4 regions of the Streptomyces sp. NPDC050988 genome follow, and region 2 is predicted to be linked to each of the others. Evidence: riboswitches for the same ligand, from Rfam matches in the RefSeq annotation. Region 2 holds a riboswitch; each other region holds the start of a gene.

Region 1 (7,756 bases), on a different contig from region 2:
ATTTTTTACAGGACCTCTCCCGGAGGAGCGTGTGTCATGACCCGACCGTCCGCCCGCTATGTCCTGCCCGAGTTCACCGAACGCACCAGTTCGGGGAGCCGGACCATGGACCCATACTCGAAGCTGCTGGAGGAGCGGATCGTGTTCCTCGGGACGCCGATCGACGATGTGTCGGCGAACGACGTGATGGCCCAGTTCATGCACCTCGAGTACCAGGCGCCCGACAGGGACATCTCGCTCTACATCAATTCGCCCGGTGGCTCGTTCAGCGCGATGACGGCCGTCTACGACACGATGCAGTTCGTCAGCTGCGAGGTGGAGACCATCTGCCTGGGGCAGGCGGCGTCGGCCGCGGCGGTGCTGCTCGCGGCCGGCACACCGGGCAAGCGGTACGCGCTGCCGGGCGCCCGCGTGCTGATCCACCAGCCGTCGTTCTCCGAGCCCGTCCAGGGACAGGCGTCCGACCTGGCCATTCAGGCCGACGAGTTGATGCGTACCCGTGAGCAGTTGGAGGAGATGCTCGCCCGTCATTCGGGCCAGAGCCGGGAGCGGATCGGTGCGGACATCGAGCGGGACAAGATCCTGGACGCGCAGGCGGCACTGGAGTACGGACTGGTCGACCGGATCGTCGCGAGCCGGAAGTCCACCCAGAGTGCACCCGGCGCGAGGTGAGCGGCCGATGCTCCCACCCGAGTTGCCGCCGCTGCCGGCCCTGACGCGTGCCGAGGCCGAGCTGATCGACCGTTACCTCGAAGTGGTGGACCTGCTCGGCCGGATCAACCCGGCCCACTCCGGGGACACCTACCGGGGGTTGCGGGCCGCCCAGGCCCTGGTCGGCAAGGCTGCCGCGCTGCGTGACGCGCTGGCCCTGATGCACCAACGCGGCGAGCACGAGGTGCACGCGCCGACCCTGGCGCGGGCGCTGCGCGTCCTCGACGGTGAGCGCCGAGCGGGCCGGATCGCGCTACCGCCGCGCTCCGACAGCTGACGTACCGCCACCGACCCGGCGTCACGCAGGCATCTGACGGAACGTCCGGTTCAGGGTTCAAACGGACCGAAAGGTGTACCACCGAACAGCGTAGTCAGGGCTGCTTTTACAGGCCCGTGGAGGTTGCGCAACACGCGTAGCCTCCGTACGGAATAAGACGTTCCGGTGCTGGTACGAGGGTCGTCGACCCCCTCGACGCCCTCCCGTGGGAATGGCTGTCCACCCGAACGGGTGAGTGGTGAGTAAGCCCACAAATCGCCGATTCCGCTCGGCTTTTGGGACATCCGTGCGTCAAGATCCCTTCCGACGACAAGCCCCCGCCACAAGCGGCGGGGCGATCCGGGCGGACGCCGAGTCCTGCCGCCGCCCGGATGACCGGTCGACAGAAGTGGATCGGCAGGAGTGGAGGACCCAGGCACGACGGGTCGCCGGAACGGTCACGCCATGACCGGGCCGAGCAGCCCTTGGGGTGAAGCCGCGTCAGCGGCCGGGCAACTTCGCCAGCCCGAATCCGACAGGTCATCCTTCACAGGCGGCTGACGAAGGGTTGCGCATGACTGCGCTCAATCGTGTCCCGTCGCTGTTCAGCAGGGCCGGTACCGCATCGGCTCTCACCATCGCCGCTGTCGGCGGCGGCATCGTGGCCCCCGGATTCACGTCCGGCGCGGAAGCGGCCACACCCGCGACGAAGGCACTCCAGGTAGCAGCCTCGAAGAAGGGCTCCCCGTACAAGTACGGAGCCGTGGGGCCCAAGCGCTTCGACTGCTCCGGCCTCACGCTCTACTCGTTCAAGAAGGCGGGCAAGTCCCTGCCGCGTACGGCCGCCGCGCAGTACAACAAGACGAACCATGTCTCCGCTTCGAACCGCAAGCAGGGAGACCTGGTCTTCTTCCACTCGGGCCGGAACGTGTACCACGTCGGCATCTACGCCGGGAAGGGACGGATCTGGCACTCCCCGAAGACCGGGGAAGTGGTGAAGCTCCAGAAGATCTGGACGAAGAGCGTCTGGTACGGCCGGGTCAGGTGACCCGCCCAGGAGGTGGCCGCGGTGATCGCCGCGGCCACCTTCCGGGGCCCGGTGCGTGATATTCGCCGCAGAGTGGTTACTCCTTCACTTATGGGCGACCTTCATCACCACGAGGAGCGCAACGAGACACGGCTTGAGCGCGCCGACCGCAACTTCAACGAACTGCTCCAGGAACTGCGGGTCACGCAGACCGGGGTGCAGATCCTCTTCGCCTTCCTGCTCACCCTCGCGTTCACCCCGCGCTTCCCCTCCCTGGACTTGTTCCAGCGCACCACGTACGTCGTCACGCTGCTGCTCTCCGTACTGACAGCCGCCCTCTTCACCGCCCCCGCCGCGCTGCATCGCCGGCTCTTCCAGCAGGGCGCCAAGCCTCAGGTCGTGAAGGCGTCCTCGCATCTGGCCGAGATCGGGCTCGGAGTGCTCGCGCTCGCCCTCTCCGGTTCGGTCCTGCTCGTCGTGGACGTGGCGACGAGCCGGGCGGGCGGCATCGCGGCCGGTGCGACCACCCTGGTCGTCTGCGCGGGGCTGTGGGCGCTCATCCCCCACCTGATGCAGGGCTCCGCCGACGAGGACTAGCGGGCACCTTCGCGCCACCGGTGGTACGAGGACGAGCCCGACGCCGAGCAGGGCGAGCGCGGCACCGACCTCGACGGCGCGGGTACGGCGCTCAGTCCGCCGTCACGGGCTGCACCGGCGCCGTCCAGGGCAACATGATCGAGACCGTCTTGCCGCCCTCTCTGGTGGGCCGGACCGTCAGCTTGCCGCCGCACTCGGCCGTCAGCCAGCGGACGATCACCATGCCCCGGCCGTTGTCCTGCTGGACGGCCGCGGGCAAACGTTTCGGGAAGCGCGGGTGGCTGTCGGTCACGCCGATGCGCAGTTGTTCGTCGCGGTCGAGTTCGATGTCCACCGTGAAGGTGGGCGACTGCCCGAACGTGTGCTGTACGGCGTTGGTGGCGAGCTCCGAGACGATGAGCCGGACCGTGTCGGCCGCCTCCGTGTCGGATGGAAGTCCCCATTCGGCCAGCACGTTCATGACGTATGTGCGGGCGGCGTAGACCGAGGCGGGATCGCTCGGCAGAGTGACGGATGCTTCCTGGTGGTCTGCCATGGCGAGGTCGTCCCTTTCCCACGGGACCGGAGTCCGACACGAAGCGGATGACTTCGAGTACGGTCCCGGACTGGTGCTTGCGCCAGAGTGCCACTACCTCGGCGTTCGCGGTGCCGATCCACCGAGATATGCATATATCTGTCGCTCGAAGCGGTGAACTCTGCGACGGCCGACCGTATTTGGGCGGGGGGCCGGTTTGTCCTCTACGGTCGGCGTGACGCCGGACGATATAGCGCCGGCGCGACGGTCGGAAGGAGACGGCCATGCAGTACGGTCCCGCTGTGCGCCGCCGGAAGCTCGGTGCCGAACTGCGTGCCCTGCGTGCCCGTGCGGGCCTCAAGAGTGGCGAGGCGGCCCGGCTCGTCGGCTGGCACCAGTCGAAGGTGAGCCGGATCGAGACCGGCCACAGCGGGGTGAAGCCGGCGGACGTGGAGCTGCTGCTCGACGCCTACGAGGTCCGGGACGCGGAGCTGCGCGAGTTGCTCGTGGTGCTGGCGGGCTCCGACGACAACGGCCGGCACCACTGGTGGCACGCCTACCGGGGCCTTCTGCCGTCCACCTACAGCGACTTCATCAGCCTGGAGTCGCAGGCCAGCGTGATGCGCACGCTGGAGAACTCCGTCGTGCCGGGGCTTCTGCAGACGCCGGAGTACGCCCGCGAGGTGACCCGGGCGGCTGTGGACGGGGCGCCGGACGGCAAGGTCGACGCGTTGGTGGAGGTGCGCCTCGCCCGCCAGGACGTACTGCGTTCGAATCCACCGCTCCGACTGAGTGCGGTTCTCGACGAGGCGGCCCTACGACGAACGGTCGGCGGACCGGGGGTCATGGCACGGCAGTTGGAGCACCTCGGAGAGGCCGCGCAACTCCCTCACGTGCGGATTCAGGTGCTGCCGTTCGGAGTTGGAGCTCATGTCGGCGTGACAGGGCCCTTTGTTATTTTTTCGTTTCCGAGCACATCTGATCTGGATGTGGTTGTTCTAGACCACTTGACGAGTAGCCTCTATCTCGAACGGAAAGAAGACCTCCAGGCCTACAGCGAGGCCTTCGACTCCCTTCAGGTCCACGCCCTTTCGCCCGAGGAAACGTTGGATTTCATCGCCGGTGTAGCTCACGGCGCATAAGGAGGCACCATGCCCGCCCCCCTGCCTCGGTCCGTACCTTCGAGCACCCGTCTGCACGGTGTGCGGTGGCAGCGCAGCAGCCGCAGCACGGGAATGAACAACTGCGTCGAGACGGCCCGTCCGGGCTCCGGCCCATGGGCCGGACTGCTCGCGGTGCGCGACTCGAAGAACACGTCCGGTCCCGCCCTGGCCTTCGCCCCCGCAGCCTGGGAGGGCTTTATCGCCGCGCTTCGATGATCACGCGTACGGCACGGTCGAGTTGCCCGTCGGTGAGGTCCGCGCGGGCGGTGAGCCGCAGCCGTGAGATGCCGTCCGGCACCGACGGGGGACGGAAGCAGCCGACGGCGAGACCGGCCTCGCGGCAGTCCGCGGCCCAGCGCACGGCCCGCTCCGGGGAGGGTGCGCGCACGGAGACGACGGCGGCGTCCGGTCGTACGGCTTCGAGGCCCTCGGCCGTCAGCCGTTCGTGCAGGGTGGTCGCCACGCCACGCGCGCGCGTGGCCCGTTCCGGTTCCCTGCGCAGCAGACGCAGGGCCGCGAGGGCCGCGCCCGCCGCCGCGGGGGCCAGACCGGTGTCGAAGATGAAGGTACGGGCCGCGTTGACCAGATGGTCGATCACGTGGGCCGGTCCGAGGACGGCGCCGCCCTGGCTGCCGAGCGACTTCGACAGCGTGACGGTGGTGACCACGTCCGGCGCGCCCGCGAGGCCCACCGCGTGCGGAGCGCCCCGGCCGCCGTCACCGAGTACGCCGAGACCGTGCGCGTCGTCCACGAGCAGGGCGGCGCCGTACTCCCGGCAGGCGGCGGCGAGTCCGGTGAGCGGGGCCGCGTCGCCGTCGACCGAGAAGACCGTGTCGGAGACGACGACGGCGGGTCCGGCATGCGTGCCCAGCGCCTTGCGGACGGCGTCGGGGTCGGCGTGCGCGACGACCTGGGTGGTGCCGCGCGCGAGACGGCAGCCGTCGATCAGCGAGGCGTGGTTGCCCGCATCGGAGACGACGAGGGAGCCGTGCGGCGCCAGCGCGGTGACCGCGGCGAGGTTGGCCGCGTACCCCGAGGAGAAGACCAGCGCGGACTCGAACCCGCAGAATTCGGCCAGCTCGCGTTCGAGTTCCGCGTGCAGTTCCGTGGAGCCGCTGACGAGCCGGGAGCCGGTCGCTCCGGCGCCCCAGGCCCGCACGGCGCTCGCGGCCGCCTCGGTGACCTCGGGGTGCCTCGCCAGGCCCAGATAGTCGTTGCCCGCGAGATCGAGGAGCGGGGAGTCGGCGGGGCGGGGACGCAGGGTGCGGACGAGTCCGGCCCGGCGGCGCGCCCGCGCCTGCTCGTCGATCCACTCGAAAGGCGATCCCGACATATGTCCTCCGGGCCATGAGGTGAGGGTGTTCCATGGGGCGCCGACACATGACATTTCGCCCGGCCCGTCCCCACCTGCCTTTTGTAGGCAACGCACAGACCCTAGCCGGACCACCAGCCGCCCATGATGTGGCAATACCCACACGTCGAACGGCCTCCGTTGTCCGGTCCCTCCTTGGCCCGGCGCGGTCGGATAGGCCAGGATCGGACCTCATGGACCTGCTGAACACGCTGGTGGACAAGGGGCTTCGGCGAGAGCTGCCGACCCGCGAAGAGGCGCTGGCCGTACTGGCGACCTCAGACGACGAACTCCTCGATGTGGTGGCCGCGGCCGGCAAGGTGCGCCGGCAGTGGTTCGGCCGACGGGTGAAACTCAACTACCTGGTCAACCTGAAGTCGGGCCTGTGCCCGGAGGACTGCTCGTACTGCTCGCAGCGGCTCGGCTCCAAGGCCGGGATCCTGAAGTACACGTGGCTGAAACCCGACCAGGCCTCCGAGGCCGCGGCGGCCGGGCTCGCGGGCGGCGCGAAGCGGGTCTGCCTGGTGGCGAGCGGACGCGGTCCCACCGACCGTGACGTCGACCGGGTCTCGGACACCATCAAGGCCATCAAGGACCAGAACGAGGGCGTCGAGGTGTGCGCCTGCCTCGGGCTGCTCTCCGACGGCCAGGCCGAGCGGCTGCGCGAGGCGGGCGCGGACGCCTACAACCACAACCTCAACACGTCCGAGTCGACGTACGGGGACATCACGACCACCCACACGTACGCCGACCGCGTCGACACGGTCCAGAAGGCGCACGCCGCGGGCCTGTCCGCCTGCTCGGGGCTGATCGCGGGCATGGGCGAGAGCGACGAGGACCTCGTCGACGTCGTCTACTCGCTGCGCGCGCTCGACCCGGACTCGGTGCCGGTCAACTTCCTGATCCCGGTCGAGGGCACCCCGCTCGCCAAGGAGTGGAACCTCACGCCGCAGCGCTGTCTGCGGATCCTCGCGATGGTCCGCTTCGTCTGCCCGGACGTCGAGGTGCGGATCGCGGGCGGCCGCGAGGTCCATCTGCGCACGATGCAGCCCCTCGCCCTGAACCTGGCCAACTCGATCTTCCTCGGCGACTACCTGACCACCGAGGGCCAGGCCGGCAAGGCCGACCTGGAGATGATCGCGGACGCCGGGTTCGAGGTGGAGGGCACGGGCCAGGTGACGCTTCCGGAGCACCGGGTCACCGCGGACACCGGCGCGGGCTGCGGTTCCCACGCCGAGGCCGGGTGCGGCTCCCACGAGGGCGGCGGCTGCGGCCCGTGCGGCTCGACCGCCGACGAGCAGGCGCCCGCGGCGGCACGGGTCCCGGAGGCGGCCCGAGCCTCCGAGGCGCGTACGGACCTGGTCGCGGTACGCCGCCGGGGTGCCGGAACGGACCTCGCGCCCAATGCCTGACCCGCACGTGTCCGGCCTCTCCGTGCCCGAACTGCTGGAGCTCGACCGGCGGCACGTGTGGCACCCGTACGGGCCGATGCCGGGCCGGCAGGAACCGCTCGTCGTGGAGTCGGCGAGCGGGGTGCGGTTGCGGCTGTCCGGCACGGACGGCGAACCGGGTGAACCGGGCGAACTGATCGACGGCATGTCGTCCTGGTGGTCGGCGATCCACGGCTACAACCACCCCGCGCTCAACGAGGCGGCCCGCGACCAGCTCGGGCGGATGAGCCATGTGATGTTCGGCGGGCTCACGCACGAGCCCGCCGTACGACTGGCGAAACGCCTTGTCGACATGTCACCCGAAGGGCTTGAGCATGTCTTCCTGGCCGACTCCGGCTCGGTGTCCGTCGAGGTCGCGGTCAAGATGTGCCTCCAGCACTGGCGTTCCCTCGGCCGCCCGGGCAAGCGGCGCCTGCTGACCTGGCGCGGCGGCTACCACGGCGACACCTGGCAGCCCATGTCCGTGTGCGACCCCGAGGGCGGGATGCACGAGCTGTGGCAGGGCGTACTCCCGCGCCAGGTGTTCGCGGACCCGCCGCCGGTCGCGTACGAGGAGTCGTACGCGGACCAGCTGCGCGAGCTGATCGAGCGGCATGCGGACGAACTGGCCGCGGTGATCGTGGAGCCGGTGGTGCAGGGCGCGGGCGGGATGCGGTTCCACTCCCCCGCGTATCTGCGGGTGCTGC
Region 2 (7,756 bases):
CGGTGCCAGGTGACCAGGGCGTCCGGGGCCCGGGCCGTGACGCGGGCGCGGGCCTGGGCCAGCGAGGCGGCCGAGATGTCCACCGCCGCGAAGCGGGCCTCCGGGCTCGCCGCGACCAGGTGCACCGTCTGGGCGCCCACTCCGCAGCCCACCTCCAGGACCTTGCTGCCCGGTGGGTACGCCGTGCCGGCGTGCAGCAACTCCGCGAGGGTGTCCGCCTGGTCGCCGAGACGGCGGGACTCGTGGGAGGAGTATCCGTGGACGTAGTCGGTGGGGTTGGCGCTTGTGGTCATGACTACGAGCCTCGTTCGAGAATGGTCCTGTGGACAGGTCCAAAGAGGGTGCTGTTGAAGGGGCCATACGCGGAGAGCCGTGCCTCGGCCCGGGTCCGGTCGTCCCCGGCTCCGACTTCCTCCAACTCGATGTGCGCGAGGCGCCGTTCGGCGGGCGGGCCGATTGGCTGGCCGGGCAGCTGAGGCAGGCCGTCGCCGACGGGCGGTTGCCGGTCGGCAGCCGCCTCCCGGCGACCCGGGTGCTCGCCGCGGAGCTGCGCGTCTCGCGCGGGGTGGTGACCGAGGCGTACCGCCGGCTCTCGGAGGAAGGCCAGGTGGAGGGCCGGGGGAGGGCCGGGACGGTGGTGGTGGCGGGACCGGGAGCAGCGGGGCCGGGGTTAACGGGGGCCCTGGGTTCGGGCGTTGGGGGGCGTGCGGTCGGATCGGGACAACTTGCTTACGCCGCGCCTCAGTACGCCACGATCCCGTCCACTCCATCCCCGTCCACTCCATCCCCGTACGCTCCCTCCTCGCCCACCCTGCACCCGCCAACTCCCTCCTCGCCCACCCTGCGCTCGTCCACTCCCTCCTCCCCGTTCGGCGGCCCGCCCGGTGATGACGCCTTCGACCTGATCCGTACGGCGGCCGCGCGGATCGATCTGTCGCCCGGGGTGCCGGATCTCGCGGCGTTTCCGCGGGCGGCCTGGCTGCGGGCCGAGCGAGGGCTGTTCGGGGAGCTGGCGGCGGGCGGGTTCGGGTACGGGGATCCGCGCGGCACCGAGGAGCTGCGACGGGCCGTCGCCCGGTGGCTGGGGCGGTACCGGGGGATCAGGGTCGAGGCCGGTGACGTACTGATCGTCGCCGGGACCGCACAGGCGCTCGCGCTGATCGGGCGGGTGCTGCGGGAGGACGGCATCGAGGAGATCGCCGTGGAGGACCCGGGGTCGCTCGGGGTCCGGCAGCATCTGCGGAACCAGGGGCTGCGTACCCCGCCGGTGGCGGTCGACGGCGAGGGCGTCCTCGTATCCGAACTGCGGGACCACCGGGCCGTGTTGCTGACCCCGGCGCACCAGTTTCCGACCGGGGTCGTGCTCGGGGGCGCGCGGCGCCGGGAGCTGATGCGGTGGGCCGGTGAGGGCGGGCTGGTGGTGGAGGACGACTACGACGCCGAGCACCGTTACGACCGAGCGCCCGTGCCCGCGCTGCGGTCGCTGCTGCCGGAGCGGGTCTGCTACGCCGGGAGCGTGTCCAAGCTGCTCGCGCCCGCGCTGCGGATGGGCTGGGTCGTGGCACCCGCGCGGTACCGGGAGGCGCTGGTCGCCGCGAAACGGTACGCCGACCTCGGCAACGCGGTTCTGCCCCAGCTCGTGCTGGCCCGGCTGATGGAGTCGGGGGAGCTGGAGCGACACCTGCGGCTGGTGCGGCGGCGCCATCGGCGTCGGCGGGACGCGATGATCGGGGCGATACGGGCGTGTCTGCCGGGGGCGGTGGTGAACGGGGCCGCGGCCGGGCTGCATCTGCTGATCACGTTCGGCGGGGACGACAGCGACGGTACGGGCGGCGGGGCACCGGGAGATTTCGGTGACTGCGACTTCGCTGACACCGACCTCGCCGCCGCCTCGCTGGCCCGCGGGGTCAAGGTGCACCCCCTCTCCTGGCACCGTCAGCGGCCGGGCGGCCCACCCGGTCTGCTGCTCGGGTACGCGGCGTCCCCCGTATCGGCGATCGAGGAGGGCATCGCCGTCCTGGGCGAGGCGCTGCGCGAGGTGAGGTGAGGTGAAGCCACGGGGCGGGGTGTCGCCAGGTACGTAGGAGGCGGGGGAAACGGAACGGTGGTGTCAGTCGGCCAGATCCTCAGTCGGCCTGATCCTCACGAGCCGGAGCCGGAGCCGGAGCCGGAGCCGGAGCCGGAGCCGGCGCTGGAGCCGTGGTCCGCTGCTCGGCGGGTGTCGGCGCCCGCGGACCCAGCACCCGCACGGCCCACCGATAGTGCCGTACGGCCTTCACCACGCCGATCAGACCGGTCAGCCAGAGGATGAATCCGATCCCCATCACGAGCACCACGTCGCTGTAGGCGTCACGTCCGGGCCTCGCCTCCGCGGGCCCCGCGAACGACGTCCACAGCCCGAACGCGCAGATGACGAGCGAGGAGAGCAGCCAGAAGAGGCTCAGGCCGGAGGAGCGCAGGCGGGCGTCGGTGGGCGGATGGCTGTCCAACCGCAGCCAGGCGTCGAGAAGTTGGCTGATATGGCGGTCCCGCCGGACGGCGAGGACGACGGCCACGACGGAGGGCGCCAGCGAGGCCAGACCGAGGACCGCGAAGAGCGGCCCCAGGATGAACCCGGTGGGATCGCGCTGCTCCAGTTGCTGCAACGGCAGTACCAGCAGCGCCCATCCGATGATCGCCGCGACCGCCAGCAGCCACAGCAGCAGCACCCGATGGACCCCGAGACTGCGCCTGCGCAGCTCCTCCAACGCCCGCCCGCGGTCCGCCAGCAGCGCCGACCTGTCCGGCCAGCCGCTGATGTACGCGGGCGGCGGCGGAGGCGGCAGCGTGGGGCCGGGCATCGAATCCTTCGGGAGGGCGACGGCGAACCAGGCGGGACGGGACGGAAGAGAGCGAGGTGGACAGGACCGGAGCGGATCGCGACCGTGCGGTGCGGCATGTCGAACAGTGCCACGCCGCCACGCCGACGCTACCCCGCCGGAGTACCCGTGCGATGCCCATCCAAGCCGGACCGATGCCCGAACGGCTTGAACTCCCCCGCTCTCTTCACTCAATCCCCTGCCTGTGCCTGCGCCTCTGCCGGTTCGCCGGACGGCTCACGCCACGCGCGTGGCCCCCGCGAACGGCATCTCGTCGATCGGCGCCACCCGCACCGGCGCCGACGGATTCGGCGCGTGGACCATCTGCCCGTTGCCCACGTACAGCCCGACATGGCTGATGCCCGAGTAGAAGAACACCAGGTCGCCCGGGCGCAGTTCGGACCGCGACACCCGCTGGCCCGAGTTGATCTGCGCGTACGTCGTGCGGGGCAGCGAGATGCCCGCGGCGCGGTACGCGGCCTGCATCAGTCCCGAGCAGTCGAAGGCGTCGGGTCCGGTGGCGCCCCACACGTACGGGCTGCCGAGTTTCCCGTACGCGTACGAAACGGCGGTCGCGGCACGGGAGTTGGGGGCAGTGGTCGACGATCCCGGGCCGACGCCCGGATCGCGCGGGCCCGCGGCGGAACGTGAGGCACGCGCGTCGTCCGCGCCGATCCGGGCCCGGTCCGCGTCCGACAGTCGCGACAGCAGGTCCCGTGCCTCTCCCAGCTTCCCGGTGACGGTCGTCTTGTGCCGCTTCAGCTCCGCCTTCCGCTCCTTGAGCGAGGTGAGTTCCACGTGGGCGGCCCCGCGCAACTGCTCGATCTCGCGCAGCTGTCGGCGTACGCGCGACACGTTCGAGGCCTGCCTGCTGCCGGCCCGCTCGGCGAACGCGGCCCCGTCCAGATACTGGTCGGGATCGGAGGAGAGCATGAGCCCCAGCGCGGGGTCGACGCCACCGTCCCGATATTGCGCGGCGGCCAGTGAACCGAGCGCGTCCCGCTCGGAGTTGAGCCGTTCCGTCCTGCGCGCCGCCTCATCCTGCAGCGTGTCCAGGCGGCCCCGCGTCCTCGTCGACTTCTCCTTCGCGCCGTTGTACTTCTCGGTGGCGACCTCCGCCTCCTGGTACAACTTGTCGACCTTCGCCTTGACCTGAGCGGGTGTCAGCTCCGGGGCGGCAGTTCCCGTCCCCTCGAACCCGGTCGCGCTCGCCGCGCCCGCCAGCGCGATGGTGAAGGCGGTGCGGGCCGTACTGCCGCCGACTGAGCGCTGTCTCGGCTTGCGGTGCGCTGCCACGTGCGATCCACGTCCTTCCGTACGGCCGCCGAGGCGTTGGTGCTGCCGCGGCGGCGGCCCTCAGGGGCCGGTTGCACGTCCGGCGGCGGCCCGCACAGGGGGAGCGGGCCGCCGCCGGACCTTTCTCGGCGGTGGTGTCCGGATGCCGCCCCTGACCCGGGCGGTGGTGGGGAGCCGGTCACCTGGTGAAGGACGCTAAACCTGGGACCGCGGCGGGGGTAACGGCATGTACGGAACTGGTGGGACTCGGACATGAGCTGACCGGGTACGACCGCGATCCGGGCCCGGGGCCGCCGACTTGACGTGGTGCGGTGACCGATGCGCGGATTGTGTGGAAACGGGCGGCGAACCGGTGCTATGGGCTCCGCCGGGTTGGGGCGCGGGAGCTGCCCGGGGCTCGTGGGGCCGACGGGGCCCGGTGCGTGGGGCAGGCGGGGCCGGGTGTGCGGGGCGGGCGGGACCGGGTGTGCGGGCGGGGGCGGTGTGCGGTGGTACGGAGGCGTTTGGTTAGTGTCCGGGCCCATGGACGTACTCATTCATGTCTTCGTCGCCCTGCACATCATCGGCATCGCGTCCCTCCTCGGCGGCTTTCTCACGCAGCTGAAGGCCATGAGCGACGGCACGGCCCGCTTCAGCCCCGCCATGCTCCACGGCGCGCTGACCATGCTGGTCACCGGCGCGATCCTGGTCGGCCTCAACCAGGCCGACGACCAGACCGTCAACAACATCAAGATCGGCGTGAAGCTGGCCCTGCTGGTCGTGATCCTCGGCCTCGTGTACGTGAAACGGGACGAGGAAAAGGTGGAGAACAGCCTGTTCGGCCTGGTCGGCGGGCTGACCACGGTGAACATCTTCATCGCGGTGCTCTGGACCTGAGCGGACCCAGGAGCCTGAGTGGAAATGGGAGAGGGCACACGCGCGCGTGTGCCCTCTCCCATTTCCACTCAGATCTACGAAAAGCCCCTCACGCCGGGCGCACCACGCTGTGGACCGGCATGTAGTAGATCGACTCCTCGCGGACGTACGCCCCCGGCTTGGGCGCGTGGATCATCATTCCGTCGCCGATGTAGATGCCGACGTGGCTGATGTCGTCGTAGAAGAAGACCAGGTCACCGGGCTGGGCGCTGTTCACGGAGACCGTCGTGCCGACCTTGACCTGGTCCCACGTGGTCCGCGGGAGCGTGACGCCGGCGGCCTTCCAGGCTGCCTGGGTGAGGCCGGAGCAGTCGTACGAGCCGGGGCCGCTCGCGCCCCAGACGTACGGCTTGCCGATCTGGGCGCGGGCGAAGGCGAGCGCCTTGTCGGCCTTGGCGGTGTAGGCGGCGGAGCCGGACCCGGAGGTCCCTGAGGTGCTGCCGGAGCCCGTGGAGGTCCCGGTGCCCTGCGCAGCCTCCTGGCGCCGCCGCTCGGCGTCGGCCGCCTGCTGCCGGGCCAGCTCGTCCGCCCTGCGCTGGGCCTCTTCCTGCTTCTGCCGCTCGATCGCGGCGAGCCGCGCCTTCTCCTCGGTGGTCAGCTTGGAGAGGAGGTCGCGCGCGGTGGCGAGCTTCCGCTGGACGTCCGCCTTGGACGTCTTCAGCGAGTTCTGCGTCCTGGTGAGCGTCTCCAGGCTCTCGGACGCCTCCTGCCGCCTCTCCGTCGTGGCGGTCTGCTGCGTCACGTAGTCGTCGACCGACTGCTTCTGGCGGCTGGTGAGCCGGTCCATCAGCTGGGTCTGGTCGAAGTAGTCCTGCGGATTGTCCGCGAGGAGGAGGGAGGCGGTGTCGGGGGCGGCGGCCCCGGTGCGGTACTGCGCGGCGGCGAACGTACCGAGTTCCTCACGCGCGTCGTTGAGCTTTTCTGTGCGGCGCGCCACGTCGTCGAGGAGGGTGTCGACGCGCTTCTTCTGCTTGGTGGTCTTCTCCTTGGCCGCGTTGTACTTCTCGCTGGCCGTCTCCGCCTGGCGGTAGAGGTCGCCGACCTTCTTCTCGACTTCCTCAAGGCTCGGCCTGGGCTCCTCGGACGGCGACGCGTTCGCCGTCTGGGAGAGGAGGGCCACCGAGGTCAGAGCCGCGGTGGCGATGGCCGGAGTCCGTATGCCCATGGGGCTGGGGGGCCGGGACCTGCGGTGTGGCGCCACGAGGGCGTCTCCTTCCGTCGTCCGCCTACCGAGTTAGCTGTCGGGTTCGGGCGGGTGCTCCGGAAGGTTTGCCCTACGGTCCGTTTCCCCGAAGGGAGTTGGACCGATTCACCCCAAGGTCGGTGGGTCCCCGGCTCCGTAGGCCACGAGGACCTGCCGGACTCGGCGGGGGCCGCTCGGCCCGGCGTGTTCGCCGGTGCGGGTCGTGCGGCCCACATAAAATTTAGCTAACTCGTGTGGCCCCTGTGAAGTTTGATGTGCGATATGCCCGATACATTTTCGTGACCTTAGCTTTGAGGTCGACTCTCGGTAGTCAATTCAGATGGGTCTGGCCCGAGTTGTCCACTCGATGAAGCCCGGCCTGCTGGAGCGCCCCCTTGGGGGCGCCCCGATAGGGGCGCGGGGAACTGCGCGACAAGCCACAACGAACCCGCACCCGCGATACGACCCCCAGGGACTTCCCGTGAAGCCGCAGGTCGACCATCTGATCGCGGACTGCCACAAGCCCCCACCGGAGAGTGACAGCCCCCGTGGCGAGCAGCCACGGAAACCCGCACGCCCGCGGAGCGAGCCCGCCGAGTTTCCAAGGTGGCGGCACGCTGTCAGTGGGGACGCCTAGACTCGGAGAGCGATGAGCAGCCTCTTTGATGACAGCTTCCTGGCGGACCTCAAGCCCTCGCGGGCCCACGAGGAGGAGCCCCCGCCGCCGCCCGAGGGCGAGGCGTCGGAGTCGGAGCCGGTTCCGGACGATTTGTTCGGCGGCCGCTTCGACGTGCCGCCGAGCCGGGACGGCTACTACCGCGACGGCGCCCCCCGCCCGCACGTGGACCCGGCCGCGCTCCTGGACGGGCTGAACGAGAACCAGCGCGCGGCGGTGGTCCACCACGGCTCGCCGCTGCTCATCGTGGCCGGCGCCGGCTCCGGCAAGACCCGTGTGCTCACGCACCGCATCGCCCACCTCCTGGGCGATCGCAGGGTGCACCCGGGCCAGATCCTCGCGATCACGTTCACGAACAAGGCCGCGGGCGAGATGAAGGAGCGCGTCGAGCAGCTCGTCGGCCCGCGGGCCAACGCGATGTGGGTGATGACGTTCCACAGCGCGTGTGTACGGATCCTGCGGCGCGAGTCGAAGCAGCTCGGCTTCACCTCCTCCTTCTCGATCTACGACGCCGCCGACAGCAAGCGCCTCATGGCCCTGGTCTGCCGTGACCTGGACCTCGACCCCAAGCGCTTCCCGCCCAAGTCGTTCAGCGCCAAGATCTCGAACCTGAAGAACGAGCTGATCGACGAGGAGGACTTCGCCGCCCAGGCCGCCGACGGCTTCGAGAAGACCCTCGCCCAGGCCTACGCGATGTACCAGTCCCGTCTGCGCGAGGCGAACGCGCTGGACTTCGACGACCTGATCATGACGACGGTCAACCTCCTGCGCGCCTTCCCGGACGTCGCCGAGCACTACCGCCGCCGCTTCCGGCACGTCCTGGTCGAC
Region 3 (7,756 bases), on a different contig from region 2:
TGCCCGCGCCGGGCGAGGACCTCCTCTCCGGTCTCATCCGGGCCTCCGACCACGGCGAGCACCTCACCGAGAACGAGGCCGCCGCGATGGCCTTCATCCTCCTGTTCGCCGGTTTCGAGACGACGGTGAACCTGATCGGCAACGGCACGTACGCGCTGCTCACCCACCCCGAGCAGCGGCAACAGCTCCAGGACTCCCTCGCATCCGGCCGCATGGACCTGCTCGCGAGCGGTGTCGAGGAACTGCTCCGCTACGACGGGCCGGTGGAGCTGGCCACCTGGCGGTTCGCCACCGAGCCGCTGAGCATCGGCGGGCAGGACATCGCCGCCGGCGACCCCGTACTCGTCGTGCTCGCCGCCGCCGACCGTGACCCCGCCCGGTTCGACGAGCCCGACACCCTGGACCTCTCCCGCCGTGACAACCAGCACCTCGGTTACGGCCATGGCATCCACTACTGCCTCGGCGCACCCCTCGCCCGGCTGGAGGGCCAGACCGCGCTGGCCACGCTCCTCACCCGCCTCCCTGATCTGCAACTCGCGGGCGATTCCGCCGATTTGCGATGGCGTGGGGGGCTCATCATGCGCGGATTGCGCACGCTTCCGGTGGAGTTCGCCCCTTCCGGGAAGGTGCGTACGGACTAGCGGGTGACTAGCAGACGGAGTCGACGGAACATGAGACTCCGTCAAGTTTGTGATCTTCACGTTATCTGCGCTGCATCGACTTGTGACAAGAGTTCGACTGCCTATACGTTCACCCATCAATGCGGCCGGTCCCACCTGCCGCAGCAGTCACAGGCGCAGTCGTCGGCTGCGCGCTGTGCGCAGTCCTTGCTGTCACGCGAAAGGCAACCGCATGCTCTCCGGGAACGGTCGTCACCGTCGCCCCCGTCAGGCTCCGGCTCTCCTCGTCGCGGCGGGCGTGACCGGGTCGGCCATCGCGATCCCGCTGCTCGGTGCGACCGGCGCGAGTGCCGCAAGCGGTACCACCTGGGACGCGGTCGCGGAGTGCGAGAGCGGTGGCTCGTGGAGCGCGAACTCCGGCAACGGGTACTACGGCGGCCTCCAGATGACCCAGGAGACCTGGGAGGACAACGGCGGCCTCGACTACGCGCCGAGCGCCGACCAGGCCAGCCGTTCGCAGCAGATATCCGTCGCCGAGAAGATCCTCGCGAAGCAGGGCGCGAGTGCCTGGGCGACCTGCGGTCTCGTCGCGGGTCTGACGCAGAACTCCGGCTCGGCCGACGTCGACACGGGGGTCGCGGACGACTCCCCGACTCCGTTGTCCGGCCTGGGTATGGGGGACGACAGCAACGGGACGAAGTCCGACACGTCTGGTTCTTCCAGTTCGTCCGACTCGTCCAGCGGTAGCGGTGACAGCGCCGACTCACAGGATTCCGGCAGCCCGTCCACAGGTGCCACCGCAAAGAGTGACGACCCGGACAAGTCGTCCCAGAGTGGGGATGCTTCGGCCGAGGGTTCCGGAACGGAAGACACTGGCTCCGGCCGTCACAGGGGTGGCAGTGCCGACGAGGGCGCCACCGACTCCCGCGCGGACGACTCCGCCGGCCGGCACGCCTCGCGCAGCGACAGCGAGTCGCGCGTCGCCGCCGAGGGCTCGTACGCCGTGCGTTCCGGCGACAGCCTCTGGGAGATCGCCGACTCCCTTGGCGTCGAGGGTGGATGGCAGGCGCTCTACGCCGAGAACAAGGAAGCCATCGGCGACGACCCGGACTTCATCATCCCCGGTCAGAGCCTCGATGTGGACGGCCTGCGGACGGCGGACAAGTAGCGGTACGCGCGATGTGCCATGTGGTCATCAAGGCGTCGAATCGGGCGAAAAACAGCGGTAGTTCGCGCTGAATGTCCGATTTGGTGAAAGTGAGACATGGATCTCAAGAGCCTGATCGTCTTTGAAATTCGGCGGATCGCGTGTCTACGGTCGTGACCGCTCGCCACTGGTGAGCCCCGACGGTCGCAACGCCGAATCCTGCCAGCGGCCGTACGGGAACAGTCGTCGCGTCAAGCGCCGTAGGCAGGAGCGGGGGACCCAAGGTAAGTGCCGGACCCGGTCGTTGAGGCCGGGTACGGCTTGGGGTTAAGCCGCGTGACAGCAGTGTCGCGCGGCCGGGCAACTCACTCGGCCCGAACCCGACAGCTCACCTCGCAGGCGTCGGTGAGGGGATCACTTCATGCTGCTTTCCGGCAAGGGCAAGCACCGCCGCCCGTCCAAGGCCACCCGCATCGCCACGCTCGCCGGTGTCACCACCGCGGCCGTCGCCGTCCCGCTGATGGGCGCCACGGGAGCCTCCGCCGCCACCGCCTCCGAGTGGGACGCCGTCGCCCAGTGCGAGTCCGGCGGCGACTGGTCGATCAACACCGGCAACGGCTACTACGGCGGCCTGCAGTTCTCGGCCTCCACCTGGGCCGCGTACGGCGGCACGGCGTACGCCTCCACCGCCAACCAGGCCTCCAAGGCCGAGCAGATAGCCGTCGCCGAGAAGGTCCTCGCGGGCCAGGGCAAGGGTGCCTGGCCGAGCTGTGGCGTGGGCCTGTCCGGCGCCTCGACCGGTGGCGCCCCGGCTCCCTCGAACTCGGGCGACTCCGGCCAGAGCACCTCGCAGTCTCAGCAGCAGAGCACCAAGTCCTCCGAGGAGCGCGCCTCGCGTTCCCAGGAGCGCTCGACCGCGAAGAAGACCGTCGAGACCCCGACCGGCAAGAAGGTCGAGAAGGGTGACGGCGAGTACAAGGTCGTCAAGGGTGACACCCTCAGCGAGATCGCCGAGAAGAAGAACGTCAAGGGCGGCTGGGCGAAGCTGTACAAGCTGAACGACGACATCGTCGACGACGCCGACTTCATCTTCCCGGGCCAGCAGCTGCACCTCAGCTGACACCGCTGACCTTCGGTCAGCCGCGCCCCGGCCGAGGCCTTGGCCGCTCAGCCTCGGCCGGATCTCCGGACTCCGAACCTCCGGGTTCATATTCGGATTGCGGCTGAACCACAGCGCCCTCACATCCGTGTCCCCCATAGTGGAGGCCTCGTGAGGGCCACCCCCGTCCCCCACGGGCTCCCCGCTCCGGTGCGTGTTCCCCCGTACGCACCGGGGCGGGGCTTTTTCTTTCCCGCGCTTCCCTCTCGCCGTCCTCCCGCTTTGTTCCGTTCGGAAACAATTTACTCTCGGTTCTGTCCAGGAGGCGGTCGAGGGCTGGCCGAACCCCGGCAGCCGGTTAGGCTCATGCCGCGGGGCCACCACAGGTCCGCACCCAACCGGGCCCTCGGCCCGGACAGCTTGCGTCACATCCCAGAAGGAGATGCTCGTGCCGTCCATCGACGTCGTCGTAGCCCGGGAAATCCTGGACTCCCGAGGCAACCCCACGGTCGAGGTCGAGGTCGGCCTCGACGACGGCAGCACGGGTCGTGCCGCCGTTCCGTCCGGCGCCTCCACCGGTGCCTTCGAGGCTGTTGAGCTCCGTGACGGAGACCCCAACCGCTACCTCGGCAAGGGTGTCGAGAAGGCCGTCCTCGCCGTCATCGAGCAGCTCGGCCCGGAGCTCGTCGGCTACGACGCCACCGAGCAGCGCCTCATCGACCAGGCCATGATCGACCTGGACGCCACCGACAACAAGGGCTCGCTCGGCGCCAACGCCATCCTCGGCGTCTCCCTCGCCGTCGCCCACGCCGCGTCCGAGGCGTCCGACCTCCCCCTCTTCCGCTACCTGGGCGGACCGAACGCGCACCTGCTGCCGGTCCCGATGATGAACATCCTGAACGGTGGGTCGCACGCCGACTCCAACGTCGACATCCAGGAGTTCATGATCGCCCCGATCGGCGCGGAGTCCTTCTCCGAGGCCGTGCGCTGGGGCGCCGAGGTCTACCACACCCTCAAGAAGGTCCTGAAGAGCCGCGGTCTGTCCACCGGCCTCGGCGACGAGGGCGGCTTCGCCCCGAACCTCGGCTCCAACCGCGAGGCCCTGGACCTGATCCTCGACGCGATCAAGGAGGCCGGTTACATCCCCGGCCAGCAGGTCGCCCTCGCGCTCGACGTCGCCGCCTCCGAGTTCTACAAGGACGGCAAGTACCTCTTCGAGGGCAAGGAGCGCTCCGCCGCCGAGATGACGGAGTACTACGAGGAGCTCGTCGCGGCCTACCCGCTCGTCTCCATCGAGGACCCGCTGTACGAGGACGACTGGGCCGGCTGGAACGTCATCACCGAGAAGCTGGGCGACAAGGTCCAGATCGTCGGCGACGACCTCTTCGTCACCAACCCGGAGCGCCTCGCCCGCGGCATCGAGGAGGGCTCCGCCAACGCCCTGCTCGTCAAGGTCAACCAGATCGGCTCGCTGACCGAGACCCTGGACGCCGTCGAGATGGCCCAGCGCAACGGCTTCAAGTGCATGATGTCCCACCGCTCCGGCGAGACCGAGGACGTCACGATCGCCGACCTCGCCGTCGCGGTGAACTGCGGCCAGATCAAGACCGGCGCCCCGGCCCGCTCGGACCGCGTCGCCAAGTACAACCAGCTGCTGCGCATCGAGGAGATCCTCGACGACGCGGCGGTGTACGCGGGCCGTTCGGCCTTCCCGCGCTTCAAGGGCTGAGCCCTCGGGCTTCGTCTTCGGGCTTCGTCTTCGTAGGAAGCGTCGTACGTACGTCCCCGTACTCGGTCCCGTACCGTGTGCGGGGACGTACGCACGTGATGGGCTCGACGGGCTCGACGGGCTCGATGTACGCGATGTACTCGACTGGTTCGTACCGGGGAGGCGGGACAGATGGCCGTGAAGGACCGCGACCGGTTCTCCACCTCGACCAGGTTGCGGCTGCTCGGTGAGCAGACCGCCGCCCGTGTCTACCGCTCGCAGACCAAGCGGCAGGCTCGCCGCTCGCGGCTGACCGGCCGGGCGGCACTCCTCGCGCTCGTCCTGTGCACGCTCGTGGTGGCTCTCGCCTATCCCATAAGGCAGTACGTCTCCCAGCGCGCCGAGGTCGCCGACCTCCAGCGCGAGCGGGAGCAGGCCCGGCAGCGGGTCGAGCAGCTGCGCGACCTCAAGGCGCGGTGGCAGGACGACGCGTACGCCGAGCAGCGCATCCGGGAGCGGCTGCACTACGTGATGCCGGGCGAGACCGGCTACATCGTGATCGACCCCGACGCGGCGAAGAAGACGCGTACGGATCAGACGGCGGCCGACCGGGCCTGGTACGCCAACGTCTGGGACGGCGTCGACAAGGCAGACGCCGCCGACAGGTGACCCGACAGGTGATCCAGCCGGTGATTCGCCGGTGATCCACTCAGAGAACTGACTAGAGAGACTTACCCACAGGCATGGAAACGCCCCCGCCGCCCACCCCGCGCACCGAGCCCACCGACGCGGACGTCGAGGCCTTCAAGCAGCAGCTCGGGAGGCCGCCGCGCGGGCTGCGCGCTATCGCGCACCGCTGTCCGTGCGGGCAGCCGGACGTCGTCGAGACGGCTCCCCGTCTTCCGGACGGGACTCCCTTCCCGACGACCTACTACCTCACGTGTCCGCGGGCGGCCTCCGCCATCGGGACGCTGGAGGCGAACGGGGTCATGAAGGAGATGACCGACCGGCTCGCCACGGATCCCGAGCTGGCGGCCGCGTACCGGGCGGCGCACGAGGACTACATCGCTCGGCGCGACTCCATCGAGGTGCTCGAGGGCTTTCCGAGCGCGGGCGGTATGCCGGACCGGGTGAAGTGCCTCCACGTGCTCGTCGCCCACTCCCTGGCCGCCGGGCCGGGGGTGAACCCCCTGGGGGACGAGGCGATCGCGCTGCTGGCGGAGTGGTGGCGCAAGGGGGCGTGCGTGGTGTCCACCGAGGTGTGATTTCGCCCCCGCCGCCCCTACCCATTCCCGTCCCCTGGGGCTCCGCCCCAGACCCCGTGGGGTGCGTTTTTGGGTGCGGGTCCGGCTGTGGCTGATCGCGCAGTTCCCCGCGCCCCTAAAGACCTTGGGGGCGCGGGGAACTGCGCAGTCTTTTGGGGGTTCGGGGGCTGGCCCCCGAGTAGTGACGGGAATGGGTAGGGGCGGCGGGGGCGAGAAAATGCTCGGGCGCCCCCGGAGCCACGATCGCAACAGGAGAGCATCACTCATGACTCGCGTCGCCGCCATCGACTGCGGTACCAACTCGATCCGGCTGCTCGTCGCGGACGCGGATCCGGCGACGGGGGAACTCGTCGACCTGGACCGCCGGATGACGATCGTCAGGCTGGGCCAGGGCGTCGACCGGACGGGAAGACTCGCTCCGGACGCGCTGGAGCGGACCTTCGCGGCCTGCCGCGAGTACGCGGCCATCGTCAAGGAACACGGCGCGGAGCGACTCCGCTTCGTGGCGACCTCCGCCTCCCGAGACGCCGAGAACCGAGACGAGTTCGTACGAGGAGTCCTCGACATCCTGGGCGTGGAGCCCGAGGTCATCTCCGGCGACCAGGAGGCGGAGTTCTCGTTCACGGGCGCCACCAAGGAGCTCACGGGCCGGGACGACCTGGCCAAGCCCTACCTCGTGGTGGACATCGGCGGCGGCTCCACGGAGTTCGTCGTGGGCGAGGACCACGTCCGGGCCGCCCGCTCGGTCGACATCGGCTGCGTACGGATGACGGAACGGCACCTCGTGCACGACGGCGGGGTCGGCGACCCGCCGGCCCCGGAGCAGGTCGCGGCGATCCGCGCCGACATCGAGGCCGCCCTCGATCTCGCCGAGGAGTCCGTGCCGCTGCGCGAGGCCCGTACGCTCGTCGGGCTCGCCGGATCCGTGACCACGGTCTCGGCGATCGCCCAGGACCTCCCTGAGTACGACTCCGAGGCCATCCACCATTCCCGGGTCTCCTACGAACGCGTCCGCGAGATCACCGAGCGGCTGCTGTCCGCGACCCACGCCGAGCGTGCCGCGATCCCCTCGATGCACCCGGGCCGGGTCGACGTCATCGGCGCCGGCGCCCTCGTACTGCTCTCGGTCATGGAGCGGATCGGGGCGGACGAGGTGGTCGTGAGCGAGCACGACATCCTCGACGGGATCGCGTGGTCTGTGGCCTAGGGATGGCCTAGGGATGGACTAGTGATGGCCTGGAGATGGCCTGGAGTGCTCCTCGACTGAGCAGGTCGGATGACGTATGAGCGCTTCGGAAGGCCTCTGAACGGTCTTGGAAACGGTCCCGGGAACGCCCCGTCGGAAAAGTTCGTGAAGTTCTTCACAAGAGAATCGGCCCTGTTGGGCGAGGTTTTCGTCCCTACGGGTCACCCGGGGCCTTCGAGCGGCCCCGGAGCATGATCAACAGGGTGTTCCGCGAGTGCTGCGATCGTATGAAAAAGGGGGCTGGTTCAGGGGGGTCGAACGGCCGGAGCGGCAGCTCACGCGGCATTGACAACGGCCCGCACCGCACCCCGGTTCCCCTGCCGGACCATGACCTCGCTCACGTGAGCCGCGCAGTGTAGCAGAGGGTGTGAAGAAGCTTGTGAAGGGGCGCACGAGCCACCCCCCTGAGGCAGGTGGATACTCGATGGCATGAGCACCACGGAGCGTCCCAGGATCCTCGTAGTAGGCGGTGGGTACGTAGGCCTGTACGCAGCTCGGCGCATTCTCAAGAAGATGCGCTACGGCGAGGCGACCGTCACGGTCGTCGACCCCCGGTCGTACATGACCTACCAGCCCTTCCTCCCCGAAGCCGCCGCCGGCAGCATTTCGCCTCGGCACGTCGTCGTCCCGCTGCGACGCGTGCTGCCCAAGGCGGAAGTTCTGACCGGCCG
Region 4 (7,756 bases), on a different contig from region 2:
CCGAGGCACTCGCGGCCGGCCCGGGACCGGAGTACTGGGCCTTCGAGGCCACCCTCGACGGGCACGAGGAGTACCCGGTGGAGGGCGGCCCCCGTTTTGTGCGGCCCGCCCTGTCCGTGCGGACGGACGAGCGGCGCGGCACCGAGTGGAGCTTCGAGACGTACGAGGCGGACGGCGACGAGCTGCGGCTGCGGTTCTCCGACTCCGGGCTCGGGATCACGCTGCACTACCGGATGCGGGCCGGGACCGACGTCGTGGAGCGCTGGGTGACCCTCGACAACGAGGGGCCGGCCCTGGAGGTGCTGCGCGCCGACTCCGCGGCCTGGACGCTGCCGCAGCGCGACGGCTGGCGGCTGTCCCAGCTGCACGGGCGGTGGGCGGCCGAGTCCCGGCTCGTACGCTCCGAACTCACCTACGGTGAGAAGGTCATCGGCAGCCGGCGCGGGCACACCTCGCACCAGCACCTGCCCTGGGTCGCCCTGGACCCGGACGGAGCGGCCACCGAGGAGCGGGGCGAGGTCTACGGGTGCGCCCTCGCCTGGTCGGGCACCTGGCGGATCGCCGTGGCCCAACTCCCGGACGCGCGCGTGCAGATCACCGGCGGGGTCGGGTACGACGACTCGGGGCTGCTACGGCTGGAGCCGGGGGAGAGCTTCGTCACGCCCGTCTTCGCGGGCCTGTGGAGCGACGGCGGATTCGGCGGCGCGAGCCGTGCCTGGCACGCCTACCAGCGCGCCTATGTGATCCCGGACGCGGACGAGCACCGGCCGGTGCTCTACAACTCCTGGGAGGCCACGGAGTTCGACATCTCCGAGGAGCAGCAGGGGGCGCTCGCGCGGCGGGCCGCCGCCATGGGGGTCGAGCTGTTCGTGGTCGACGACGGCTGGTTCGGGGCGCGCACCAGCGACCGGGCCGGGCTCGGCGACTGGACGCCCAACCCCGACCGCTTCCCGGCCGGTCTCAAGCCCCTCGCCGACGAGGTGCACGCGCTCGGGATGCGGTTCGGGATCTGGGTCGAGCCCGAGATGGTCAACCCGGACAGCGAGCTGTACCGCGCGCACCCGGACTGGGTGCAGTTCCAACCGGGACGAAAGAGGACGGAGCTGCGCAATCAGCTCGTACTGAACCTCGCCCGCGAGGACGTCCAGGAGTATCTGTGGGAGCGGCTCGACACGCTGCTCTCCAGTGCGCCGATCGACTATGTGAAGTGGGACTTCAACCGCTGCTTCACCGACGCGGGGTGGCCCGGCGAGGCCTACCCGCAGCGGCTCTGGGTGGACCACGTGCACGCCCTGTACCGCCTCCTGGACCGGCTGCGGGCGGCCCACCCGGGCGTCGCCTTCGAATCCTGCTCGGGCGGCGGCGGCCGGATCGACCTCGGGATCATGGCGCGTACGGACCAGGTGTGGACCTCGGACAACACCGACCCGCTCGACCGGCTCGCCATCCAGCACGGCTTCAGTCAGGTGCATCCCGCGCGGACCATGGCCGCCTGGGTCACCGACAGTCCGAACACCCAGCTCAACGGCCGCGTCAGCTCGCTGCGCTTCCGCTTCATGAGCGCGATGGCCGGAGTGCTCGGTGTCGGCGGCGACCTGACCCGCTGGAGCGAGGAGGAGCTGGCCGAGGCGCGGACGTGGGTGGAGCTCTACAAGGAGATCCGGCCCGTCGTGCAGGGCGGGGACCTCCACCGGCTGAGGGCGCCGGAGGGAGGGCTGAGCGCCGTGCAGTACTCGCGTGACGGCGAGGTCGTCGTCCTCGCCTGGCTCCAGGCCCAGCACTACGGCGAACCGGTCGCTCCGGTGCGGCTGCGCGGGCTCGACCCGGCGGCGTCGTACGAATGCCTCGAAACGGGTGAAGTCCACCGCGGTGCGGTGTTGTTGCACCACGGGTTGCGGACGGGGCTGCGTGGTGACCTTGATGCGGCAGTTTTCCGGCTGCGTCGCATGTGACTGTTGTGTCCGTAATGGAGCCTTAGTTCCAACTCGCTCTGGAATAAAGGCTCCTGCAACGGCACTCCGTGAGCAGCGTCATATTCGTGACGGTCCGCTGTCGCCATGTTCACGTAATTCAGCTGCGTTTTCAGGGATTTAACAAACGGGGGAGATCCCTGATTTACGCAGCGTGACCGTCATTTCGGTCAGGGATCAAGAGAACGGGGTACACAGGAAACCCCAAAGGTTGTTCCTGCGTCTTCATGTCGCTTACGTTCGCCACCAATCCGGACGGACGCCCAATCCTGCCGCCGCCCGGAATCCGCTCACCCACCCGTACACGGCAGGAGCGGGGGACCCACAGGTAGAACGCCTGTTCCGGTCTCCGGAACGGCTAGGGGTTAAGTCGTGCGCAAACACGGCCGGGCATCTCCAGCTCGCACCCGACAGCTCACCTCGCAGGCGCCGGAGAGGAATTCGCCATGCCCGCGAAGGGTAAGCACCGCCGTCCCAAGTCCCAGCGTTTCACCCGCTCCATAGCCGTCGCCGGAACCGGCGGCGCGGCGCTCGCCCTTCCGCTGCTCGGTGCGACCGGAGCGCACGCCGCGACTCCGCAGTCCGCCGCCGATTCCGTGGCGAGCGTCTCGAATGTCGCGAGCAAGGCCGCCGAATCGGCGCCTGCCGCCGCAGACAAGAAGGCCGAGGCGAAGAAGGCCGCGGCCAAGACCTATTCGGTGCGTGCGGGCGACTCCCTGTCGAAGATCGCCGACACGCAGGACGTCAGCGGTGGCTGGAAGAAGCTGTACGAGGACAACCGCAAGGCGATCGGCGGTGACCCGGCGCTGATCCACCCGGGCCTGAAGCTGTCGATCGGCAAGGCCGCCGCCACGTCGAGCTCCGACTCCGGCGCCTCCAAGACCACTCAGTCCTCCGCGAAGAAGGCCGCGGCCCCGAAGGCTGCTGCCGCTCCCAAGGCCGCCGCCGCGGCCAGTGCCGCCGGCTTCACGCTGCCGGTCGCGGGCGCGGGCGTCGGCACCCCGTACAAGATGTCGGGCAGCATGTGGTCCAGCGGGTACCACACCGGCGTCGACTTCGTGGTCCCGACCGGCACGTCCCTGAAGGCCGTCGGCGCGGGCACGGTCGTCTCGGCCGGCTGGGGCGGCGCGTACGGCAACCAGGTCGTCATCCAGCTCGAAGACGGCCACTACGCCCAGTACGCCCACCTGTCCTCCCTCTCCGTCTCGGCCGGACAGGCCGTGACCGAGGGCCAGCAGGTCGGCCTCTCCGGCGCGACGGGCAACGTCACCGGCCCGCACCTGCACTTCGAGATCCGCACCACCCCGGACTATGGCTCGGACGTGGACCCGCTGGCGTACCTGCGCGGCAAGGGCGTCTCCGTCTGACCCGACGCCAGGCGCGCCCGCACGGCGTACCACTCCGCTCGTCTCCGAAGGCCGGACCCGGTGATCCCCGGGGTCCGGCCTTCGGTGTTTCGGCTCTGTGGCACGTCTGTGGCATGGCCGGGCGATGGGTCGACAGGGGTGCGGAAGCCGGGACACAGTGACTCCGCGAGCGCGGCGCCCCGGCACCGTCCGGGGCGGCTCATCGCCCGCGACGACTTCCGGCACGGCCTCGGCCAGTGGGCGACAGAACTGCAGGACGGCGGCAGCGTCACCGCGTCCCGGGGCGTCCTGGAGATGGACGTGCCGAGCGGCGCGACCGTGTGGTTCAAGCGCAAGCTCCGAGGGCCCTACGTCCTGGAGTACACCGCCACGCCGGTCTCGGCGGGCGGCGCCAACGACCGGGTCTCGGACCTCAACAACTTCTGGAACGCCACGGACGTCCGCTCCCCCGAGGACCTCTTCGCCACGCACAGGGTCGGCGCGCTCGACGAGTACGACCACCTCACGACGTACTACGCCGGATACGGCGCCAACACCAACACCACGACCAGGCTGCGCCGTTACGTCGGTGAGGCGGGCGTCCGGCCGCTCGTCCTCGACTACACGGAGCCCCTACTCACGGCGAACGAGCCCAACCGCGTCCGGATCGTCTCGAACGGCTCCACGGTCCAGTGGTGGAACAACGGGCGGCTCGTCCTCGACTTCGTGGACCAAGAGCCGTACACGAGCGGGCACTTCGCGTTCCGGACGGTGTGGAGTCACTTCAGGATCACGGACTTCAGGGTGCGCGAGCTGCGACAACGTCCCTGATGGAGCCCCTTATTCCGGGATTGACCAACACTTGACGAGTGGCTTATCTCACCGCCCGTCAACCCTTTCCTACGGTCGCGTAGCTCACACCCGAAGGTGAATCATGACCCGATGTGGCAGACGATTCGAAGAATGACAACAGATCAGTGATCGGGTCGTACGTGGCGGTGGGGGACAGCTTCACCGAGGGCGTCGGCGACCTTGGCCCGGACGGGGCGTTCGTCGGCTGGGCCGACCGGTTCGCGGTGCTTCTCGCGGACCGCCGGCCCGAGGGCGACTTCGACTACACCAACCTCGCCGTCCGCGGGAAACTCCTCGACCAGATCGTCGAGGACCAGTTGACGCGCGCGAAGGAACTCGCGCCGGACCTGGTCTCCTTCTGCGCGGGCGGCAATGACATCATCCGGCCGGGAACCGACCCCGACGAGGTCGCGGAGCGCTTCGAGCGCGCCGTCGCGGACCTCACCTCGGCCGTCGGCACGGTCCTCGTGACCACCGGCTTCGACACCCGTGGCGTGCCCGTGCTCAAGCACATGCGCGGCAAGATCGCCACGTACAACCTCCATATCCGGGCCATCGCCGACCGGTACGGCTGTCCCGTGCTCGACCTGTGGTCCCTCAAGACCATCCAGGACCGGCGGGCCTGGGACGGCGACCGGCTCCATCTGTCGCCCGAGGGACACACGCGGGTCGCCCTGCGCGCCGGCCAGGTCCTCGGCCTGGAAGTGCCCGCGGACCCCGACCAGCCGTGGCCGCCCCTGCCGCCGCGCGGCACGCTCGAAATGCGGCGCGACAACATCCACTGGGCGCGCGAGTACCTGGTGCCGTGGATCGGGCGGCGACTGCGCGGGGAGTCCTCCGGGGACCGCGTGGTGGCGAAGGGAAGCCTGTCGCCCGACGACATCAAGATGCGGATCGAGCCGGTGGCTTGAAGGTCCGGGGGCCTGAGGGCCTTCGGGGCGGGCCACGGTTCGACCGGTGGTCGCGGCCTGCGGCTCCAAGGTCCGCGGAGGGGCGGGGCTTCCCTGACGGGTGACGTCGGGGGAGTCCCGCCGCCGTTCGGCCGACGGCGTCGGGGGAGTCCTGGCATCTCTCTGCCTGTGACGCCGAGAGGGCTTCGCCTTGCCCCTGGTGGTGACATTGGTGAGACTCCGATGCCTTTCCGCCGGTGGCCTCGGTGAGGCAGAACCGTCTTCCGGCCCGTGATGCCGAGGAAGCCCTCGCCGTCCCTCGGCGGTGATGTCGCCGAAGGGCGAGCTGTTCCGCGGCCGCGATTCGGCGGTACGCCGCCTCAGGCGCCCGGAGTCGTCAGCGCCTCGCGCGCCAGCCCCAGCTCCCGGGCCAGTGCCTCGTCCACCCACTCCTGGGTGCGGGCGCGAGACACCGCACCGGGGTACGCCGTCATCTGGACGGCGAGCCCGTCCAGCAGGGCGGTCAGGCGCAGGGCCGTACTCGTGGGGTCGGGGCAGTGGAACTCGCCCGCGGCCACGCCCTCCGCGATGACCTCGGTGATCGCGGCCTTCCACTGCCGGTCCAGGTCACGGGTGACGTCCCGCAGCGCGGGCTCGCGCAGCGCCACCGCCCAGCCCTCGATCCACAGCCGCCAGCCCTTGGCCTGTCCGGTCGGCGCGTACCAGCGGACCGCCGCCCGCAGCCGCCGCAGCGCGGTCGTCCGGCGGCCGAGCAGCTTGCGGAGATGGGCGAGGTCGTCCTCGGCCGCGTACGTGAACGCGGCGGCGACCAGTTTCTCCTTGGTCGAGAAGTGATAGAGCACCAGCGCGTTGCTCACCCCGAGCGCGGTCGCCACATCGGCGATCCGCACTGCGGACACGCCCCGCCCCTCGATCTGCTGGATGGCGGCCCGCAGCAGTTCCTCACGCCGCTCCGCCACGCTCAACCGCACTCTTGCCACCCGGCAACCCTATTGCGTCGCCCCGGAGCGCGCCGGTGGAGGGTCGGTTACCGGCCGCGGCCGGACCGTCACCGATCCCGCCCGGCCCGGCCCGGCAGCGGCGTCACCGGTACCAGCCGAACCGCTCCGCGATCACCGGCAGCCGGTCGGCGACGATCGCGTGCGCGGCCGCCCGCGGTGTCGTCCCGTCGGCCTCCGCGCGCGCGAGCGTCTGGTCGATCAGGGCACGCATCGAGCGCCGTGTGTGGGCGAACGCCTCGTCGGCGTCGGCCCCGATGTCGCCGAACAGCGTCCACCACCACCAGGCGTTGGTCCCGGAGTTGACCACGACGTCCGGCAGGACGGTGACACCGCGGCCGGCGAGCTGCTGCTCAGCGCCCGGCAGGACGGGCATGTTGGCGGCCTCGACGATCCAACGGGCCGTGACCCGCCCCTGGTTGGTGGCGTCGATCGTGTACGAGACCGCCGCCGGAACCAGCACGTCGGCGTCGGCGGACAGCCAGGCGTCGACGGGCAGTTCACGGTCGCCCGGACGCAGCACCGCACGGTCGATCGTCCCGTACGTGTCCCGGGCGGCGAGCAGAGCGTCGACATCGAGCCCTCCGGGGTTGGCGATCGTGCCCTTCACGTCGGCGACGGCCACGATTCTGAGCCCCGCGCGCGCGAGGAAGCGGGCCGTGGCCCCGCCCATCGTGCCCAGCCCCTGCACGGAGACCCGGGTCCCCTCGTACGCGACCCCGGCCCGGTCCAGGGCCGCGAGGACCGACTCGGCCACCCCGCAGCCGCCGACCAGCTCGTCGAGCCCGATGCCGTCCACCTCGACCGCGAACGCGTCCGCCAGCCGCCGCCGGGCCGCCGCCTCGTCGTCGAGCAGCGGATACACGGCCTGGATCGACGACACGAGCCCCGCCTCCGCCACGGCCCGGTCGACGACGTCCTGGGTGAGACCGAGATCCTCCCCCGTGGTCCAGAGGCTCTCGATGTACGGGCGCATGGCACGCAGATAGCGCACGAGCAGGCCGTACGCCTCCGGGGCCTGGGGGTCGCAGTCGATGCCGCCCTTGGCGCCGCCCAGCGGTACGTAGCGGCTCTCGGGGTTGTAGTGCAGGGCCTCTTTCATGGTCATGCCGCGGGCGAGCCCGGTGACCTCGTCCAGCGTGCAGCCCGCCCGCATGCGGAGCCCGCCGCTGGAGACACCGCGCACCAGCCGGTCGACGACCAGGTGCCCCTGGCGGCCGGTGACGTGGTCGGTCCAGGTGAGCGTCATCAACGGGCTGCTGTCCTGGGCGGTCATGGGACTCCTAGGGGGCGGGGTTCCGGGAAACGGGGATCTGGAAAGCGGAGTGCGAGGGGAACAAGGTGACAGGTTCGGAGCGTTTGACCGGCGTGGGGCCGGGTGCACACCGCGCCCCGGTGCCGCACCGGCTACCTCTACTGAATGGTCGGTCAGTATCGAAAGTGCTGCATGTATCTGTCAACTTACTGAATGGATCTTCAGTAGAACGTGATGTCGTACTCGATGGATCCCGCCATGGCCCGCGCGGAAACCGCCCTGCCATACGCCCGACCCGGCGCTGTCAGAGGCGGCGACCATAATGGAAAGTCAGACCGACTCCACCTGGAGGTGCCGTGACCGGTTCCCGTTCCCTCAGTTCCGGGCTCCGTGCGCTGCGGCCCGCCGCGTTCGGCGCGGATCC

Evidence for each region. Region 2 has a riboswitch for cyclic di-AMP ahead of ACIBEI_RS40475 (NlpC/P60 family protein). Riboswitches for the same ligand answer to the same signal wherever they lie in the genome.
Region 1: it holds a riboswitch for cyclic di-AMP, as region 2 does, so the genes downstream of both, ACIBEI_RS10450 (C40 family peptidase) here and ACIBEI_RS40475 (NlpC/P60 family protein) in region 2, are expected to answer to the same signal.
Region 3: it holds a riboswitch for cyclic di-AMP, as region 2 does, so the genes downstream of both, ACIBEI_RS33750 (transglycosylase family protein) here and ACIBEI_RS40475 (NlpC/P60 family protein) in region 2, are expected to answer to the same signal.
Region 4: it holds a riboswitch for cyclic di-AMP, as region 2 does, so the genes downstream of both, ACIBEI_RS03540 (peptidoglycan DD-metalloendopeptidase family protein) here and ACIBEI_RS40475 (NlpC/P60 family protein) in region 2, are expected to answer to the same signal.

What each region holds. Positions count from the first base shown of each region.
Region 1 covers NZ_JBITFQ010000003.1:490,244-497,999, forward strand. The annotation lists gene ACIBEI_RS10440 (ATP-dependent Clp protease proteolytic subunit) at 37-672, shown strand; gene ACIBEI_RS10445 (hypothetical protein) at 680-988, shown strand; cyclic di-AMP (ydaO/yuaA leader) riboswitch at 1,327-1,538, shown strand; gene ACIBEI_RS10450 (C40 family peptidase) at 1,542-2,015, shown strand; gene ACIBEI_RS10455 (DUF6328 family protein) at 2,106-2,591, shown strand; gene ACIBEI_RS10460 (ATP-binding protein) at 2,683-3,126, opposite strand; gene ACIBEI_RS10465 (helix-turn-helix domain-containing protein) at 3,390-4,247, shown strand; gene ACIBEI_RS10470 (DUF397 domain-containing protein) at 4,257-4,484, shown strand; gene ACIBEI_RS10475 (8-amino-7-oxononanoate synthase) at 4,465-5,601, opposite strand; gene bioB (biotin synthase BioB) at 5,814-7,031, shown strand; gene ACIBEI_RS10485 (adenosylmethionine--8-amino-7-oxononanoate transaminase) at 7,024-7,756, shown strand, end outside.
Region 2 covers NZ_JBITFQ010000031.1:107,319-115,074, reverse strand. The annotation lists gene ACIBEI_RS40500 (L-histidine N(alpha)-methyltransferase) at 1-293, opposite strand, end outside; gene ACIBEI_RS40495 (PLP-dependent aminotransferase family protein) at 323-2,047, shown strand; gene ACIBEI_RS40490 (hypothetical protein) at 2,127-2,840, opposite strand; gene ACIBEI_RS40485 (NlpC/P60 family protein) at 3,096-4,154, opposite strand; gene ACIBEI_RS40480 (hypothetical protein) at 4,677-5,030, shown strand; gene ACIBEI_RS40475 (NlpC/P60 family protein) at 5,119-6,270, opposite strand; cyclic di-AMP (ydaO/yuaA leader) riboswitch at 6,277-6,448, opposite strand; gene pcrA (DNA helicase PcrA) at 6,902-7,756, shown strand, end outside.
Region 3 covers NZ_JBITFQ010000021.1:100,357-108,112, reverse strand. The annotation lists gene ACIBEI_RS33760 (cytochrome P450) at 1-641, shown strand, start outside; gene ACIBEI_RS33755 (transglycosylase family protein) at 853-1,788, shown strand; cyclic di-AMP (ydaO/yuaA leader) riboswitch at 2,014-2,184, shown strand; gene ACIBEI_RS33750 (transglycosylase family protein) at 2,189-2,887, shown strand; gene eno (phosphopyruvate hydratase) at 3,315-4,595, shown strand; gene ACIBEI_RS33740 (septum formation initiator family protein) at 4,767-5,243, shown strand; gene ACIBEI_RS33735 (DUF501 domain-containing protein) at 5,318-5,839, shown strand; gene ACIBEI_RS33730 (exopolyphosphatase) at 6,105-7,046, shown strand; gene ACIBEI_RS33725 (NAD(P)/FAD-dependent oxidoreductase) at 7,515-7,756, shown strand, end outside.
Region 4 covers NZ_JBITFQ010000001.1:807,457-815,212, reverse strand. The annotation lists gene ACIBEI_RS03545 (alpha-galactosidase) at 1-1,952, shown strand, start outside; cyclic di-AMP (ydaO/yuaA leader) riboswitch at 2,248-2,412, shown strand; gene ACIBEI_RS03540 (peptidoglycan DD-metalloendopeptidase family protein) at 2,417-3,337, shown strand; gene ACIBEI_RS03535 (DUF6250 domain-containing protein) at 3,476-4,147, shown strand; gene ACIBEI_RS03530 (SGNH/GDSL hydrolase family protein) at 4,294-5,079, shown strand; gene ACIBEI_RS03525 (TetR/AcrR family transcriptional regulator) at 5,439-6,059, opposite strand; gene ACIBEI_RS03520 (Glu/Leu/Phe/Val dehydrogenase dimerization domain-containing protein) at 6,163-7,353, opposite strand; gene ACIBEI_RS03515 (MBL fold metallo-hydrolase) at 7,689-7,756, shown strand, end outside.